2 regions of the Kytococcus sedentarius DSM 20547 genome follow, and region 1 is predicted to be linked to the other one. Evidence: riboswitches for the same ligand, from Rfam matches in the RefSeq annotation. Region 1 holds a riboswitch; the other holds the start of a gene.
What was found. A riboswitch is a leader RNA that binds a small molecule or an ion and turns the genes downstream of it on or off. The one in region 1 is predicted to bind S-adenosylmethionine.
Positions count from the first base shown of each region.

Region 1 (2,193 bases):
GCCGGGGACACGGCCGGCACCCGTGCGGCCACCCGCACCATGACCCGCTGGGGCGTGTGGGGCGGTGTGGTCCTCGGGCTGCTGATGGTGCTGGGCAAGGACGTCCTGCCGCCGCTATTCACCGACGACCCCGACGTCCAGCGGACCCTGTCCACCGCCCTGGTGCTGGTGGGGCTGGCCACCCCGGTGGCGGGGATCGCGTACGTGCTCGACGGGGTGCTGATCGGCGCCGGTGACGCCCGGTGGTTGGCGTGGGCGCAGACGGCGGTGCTGGTGGCCTACCTGCCGATCGTGTGGGCGGTCCACGAGCTGCCGCCGGCGGGCATCGACCCGGCCACCGCGATGTGGTGGCTCTGGGGGGCGTTCGCCGCGTTCATGGTGATGCGGTCGATCACACTGCTGTGGCGAGCCCGGGGGACGGCGTGGATGGTGACCGGGGAGTAGGTCCCGGCACGGGGCGCCCGCACCGGGACCCCGGGGCGCGGTGCGGGCACACCGCATCGCGCCCCGGGGGTGGGGCCCCGGCTCACCGCATCAGGCCGCCCACTCCACGTGGACGTGCTCGGCGTCGGTGAAGTGCACCGCGCGCACCCGTGGGTCGCAGTCCGGGATGCCGCCCGGCGTGCGGACGACGATCCCGGCCGTGCGCCACACGTCCATCAGCGCGTTCCAGGTCCATCCCGGGAAGTGGCGGTCCACGTAGTCCGCGGTGAGGCCCCGTCGCACCGGGATGATGTGGCCGTAGTGCAACAGGCGGGAGATCTCCTCGCCGGTGCGGCTCTCGGCGTACCCGTGGCCGGACGTGCCGGAGCCGCCGGGCTGGCCGGACGTGCCGGAGCCGCCGGGCTGGCCCGAGCCGGGCGCATCAGGGGTGTGGGGTGTGTTCGAGGTGCTCATGTCAGCTCCCTGGGGAACGGGGGCACACCAGTGCCCGTCTTGACCCCACCGGTTGGCGGGGCCCAGGTCTTCTCCGGAGGGCACCGTGTCGAGCGACGCGGTTGCCGGCCACCACTGTCCGAAGGCGTGGGTGACTCTCTTGACCTGCCCACAGTCTACGGACAGCCACCGACAACCTCCCGGTGAGCGTCGAACCCGGGGCGACCCCTCATCGGACCTGCCGGGATCGCCGAGCCCGGGGCAGCCCCTCATCGGACCTGCCGGGATCGCCGAGCCCGGGGCAGCCCCTCATCCGAGCTCCCGGTAGTCGAACGGGTGGGTGGTGTACCTCCGGCCCGTGAGCGAGGTCCACTCCACCACCCCGTCGGGAGTCATCGAGGCGTCCCACTGCCCCTTGGTCTTGCGGGTGTGGCCCCGCGTGGAGAGGCACTGCAGGTTCTCTGCGACGGTCTGCCCGCCCTCGTCGAACGGGACCACGTGGTCGATCTCGCAGGAGGCAGCACCGACCCCGGACCCCGGGTCCCGAGCCATCCCGTCACGGGCCCGCACGAACCGGGCCACCGATGCGGTCGGGCGATAGGTGTGCGGCGAGACCGCCATCGCATGACCCGACACCGGGTCGGCCACCAAGCGCTGCCACACCGACCCCTCCCGCACCGCGACCGCACGCACGTGCTCAGGGTCCAGGTACCCGAACCCCGGCACCCACCCCAGCGGAGCACCCCGCATCCCCGGCGGAGAGGCACCCGCCGTCGGCGGACTCCCACGGTTCACACCCGCGGGGTCGTCCAGCAGAACATCCAGGCCCACGACCACCGTGACCCGGGCCGGCGGCAACACGGGTTCACCCACGGGCGGCAGCGGGAACCAGTCACTCGAGACCACCCCACACGCTGCACACACCGGGGGCGCCTGGCCGTCGGCGCACTCGCCATCCGAGCACTGACCACGGGAGCCCCCGCCGTCCGCGCCACCGCTACGGGATCCCGCGCCATCCGGGCCCTGGGCAGACGCCACCGCGGCGCCACCGAAACAGCTTCCCGGCAACTGGCCAACGAGCAACAGGTCCAGGTGGAGGTCCGAACGCAGCTGGCTGAGGGTCCGGGGGTCCCCCGCGGCCTTCGCCCGCCGCGCGGCGGAGTTGAGTCCCGCATAGTGGTGTAGCGCGGTGGCCCCGTCGTGATCGTCGCGGACGTGGGCGCGGCCACCGTGTGATCCTTCGAGTGAACCTCTCACAGCACTCTCGAACGGAGTCATCACGATGACCGCTCCTCACATTGTCGACCCTTCCGGCCT
Region 1 covers NC_013169.1:240,650-242,842, reverse strand. Annotated here, with positions in the region: gene KSED_RS15585 (MATE family efflux transporter) at 1-444, shown strand, start outside; gene KSED_RS01165 (hypothetical protein) at 535-897, opposite strand; SAM riboswitch class IV at 928-1,042, opposite strand; gene KSED_RS13280 (HNH endonuclease signature motif containing protein) at 1,186-1,749, opposite strand; partial or broken gene KSED_RS01155 (IS256 family transposase) at 2,159-2,193, shown strand, end outside.

Region 2 (2,193 bases), 1.3 Mb from region 1:
TGGCCACGAGCAGCACGCCCAGCGGCACACCGAACAGCAGGCCGATGGTGGAGGACAGGCCCACCATGTAGAGGGTGTCGACGGTGCCGTCGAGGAGCTCGGTGAGAAGGCGGTCGCTGGTCATGCGGGGAGCTCCTGTCGGGTGGTCGCGGTGGTGGGGGCGGTCCAGCCGGCGGGCTGGACGAGGAGGTCGAGGGTCCCGACGCGGGCGCCGTGGAGGTTCTCCACCCGGGCTGCGGCCACCTGCACGCTGTTGCCGGCGGCGGTGAGCTCGGCGATCACCCGGGTCTCGTCCTGGGTGGCCAGGTCGACGGTGACGATGCGGGAGCCGGCCGGCAGGTCCGCGGCGTCCAGGCCGCGGACCGGGCGGGGCACCAGCTGGGTGGCCAGGGCGCTGCCGCGGTTGCTGGCGACCTCGGCGAGGGTGCCGGACTCCACGACGCGCCCGGCGGAGAGCAGGGTCACCGCATCGGCCACGCGGGTGATGACGTCCATCTCGTGCGTGATGAGGACGGTGGTCAGCCCGAGGTCGGCGGTGAGCTCGCGCAACAGGTCCAGCACGCTGGCGGTGGTCTCGGGGTCCAGGGCGCTGGTGGCCTCGTCGCAGAGCAGCACGGTCGGGTTGGTCACCAGTGCTCGGGCGATGGCGACGCGCTGCTTCTGGCCACCGGAGAGCTGGCGCGGGTGGGCGCCGGCGCGCTCGGCCAGCCCCACCCGGTCCAGCAGCTCGGTGGCGCGGCGGGCACGCTCCCGTCGGCCGACCCCGGCGAGCTCCAGCGGCAGGGCGACGTTCTCCAGCGCGGTGCGGGAGTCCAACAGGTTGAAGTGCTGGAAGATCATGCCGATCTCGCGGCGGGCGCGGCGCACCTCGGCGGCGGACAGGGCCGTGAGCTCCCGGCCGTCCACGGTGACGCGGCCGCTGGTGGGCCGCTCGAGCAGGTTGATGCAGCGCACCAGCGTGGACTTGCCGGACCCCGACGGGCCCACCACACCGTGCACCTGGCCCCGGTCGATCTGGAGCGAGACGTCGTCCAGCGCGTGGACCGCCTCACCCCCGCCACGGGCCGGGTAGGTCTTGGAAATGTTCTCCAACGTAATCATGAATGTCCTTTTCGGGCACAACGAACAGACCCAATCGGACATCAGGGAATGCATAGGCAGACCCAGTGTCCGCCGGGCACGACGAAACGGGGGGTACGTGGGTTCAGAGGGCCTGACGGCTCATTGGGTCCGCATGGATCCGCCACATCAGGGCGGGACGGGGACGGCCAGAGCTGCTGTCAGGACCTCGTCCGCATGTGCATTCGCATGATTCCTCCATCGATTCCGGCGTTAGCACCCTCACCCGATGACGGGGGGTTGCTGCGGTTTCAAAGAGCCAGATCTCTCCACCGCTCTGGATACAGTGCGGCAAATATACGACCCGGGTGGGGCTTCGTCCAAATCGGCCCCACGGGGCGCGCCGGGAGGGGCGCCGGACCGACCGGCTCGGTAGCGTGGGCGTCAGGTGCGGGGCTGCCTGCCCCGCCGACACCCGTCCGGGCCCGCCCGGACCACGACACGAGAGGGGAACGCCGATGAAGCTCTTCGGCAAGATCCTGTTCTGGTTGGGCGTCCTGTCGTTGATCCTCGGGATCATCGGCGCGGTGCTGACCGGTTCGAAGTGGGACGACGTGCAGGACATGCTGTCCGTCGACCAGGAGATCAGCGGCACGGCCACCGTCGCGATGGAGAGCGGGGAGACCCGCAGCATCCTCGCGAAGGAGGGCGTCAGCGGTTCCTGCGACATCACCGCGCCGGACGGCACCGACGTGCCGTTCGACGCAAACACGGCCCCGGCGGTGGACGGCTGGTCCATGAAGGGCGTCTTCACCGCCCCGGAGGCCGGCGACTACACGATCGACTGCGGCGACGCCGGCTTCGGCGTCAGCGAGCCGCTGGCAATCGGTGACGCCCTGTGGCTGGGCCTGGGCGTGCTCGCCGCGATCATCCTGATCCCGCTGGGCCTGCTGCTCCTGCTGATCGGCGGTCTGCTGTGGTTCTTCGGCCGCAAGAAGGACCGTCCCAAGCACTCGAACTACACCAACGGTGAGTACTCCGACCAGTTCTCCCGCTCCGCCCCGTACTCGCAGCGCGACGGCCAGGTGCCCCCGGGCCCGGGCCAGTACGACGACCGCAACAACACCATGGGCT
Region 2 covers NC_013169.1:1,759,780-1,761,972, forward strand. Annotated here, with positions in the region: gene KSED_RS08320 (methionine ABC transporter permease) at 1-124, opposite strand, end outside; gene KSED_RS08325 (methionine ABC transporter ATP-binding protein) at 121-1,101, opposite strand; SAM riboswitch class I at 1,315-1,407, opposite strand; gene KSED_RS08330 (hypothetical protein) at 1,578-2,193, shown strand, end outside.
Region 2: linked by a shared signal. The riboswitch ahead of KSED_RS08325 (methionine ABC transporter ATP-binding protein) and the one ahead of KSED_RS01165 (hypothetical protein) in region 1 are both predicted to bind S-adenosylmethionine.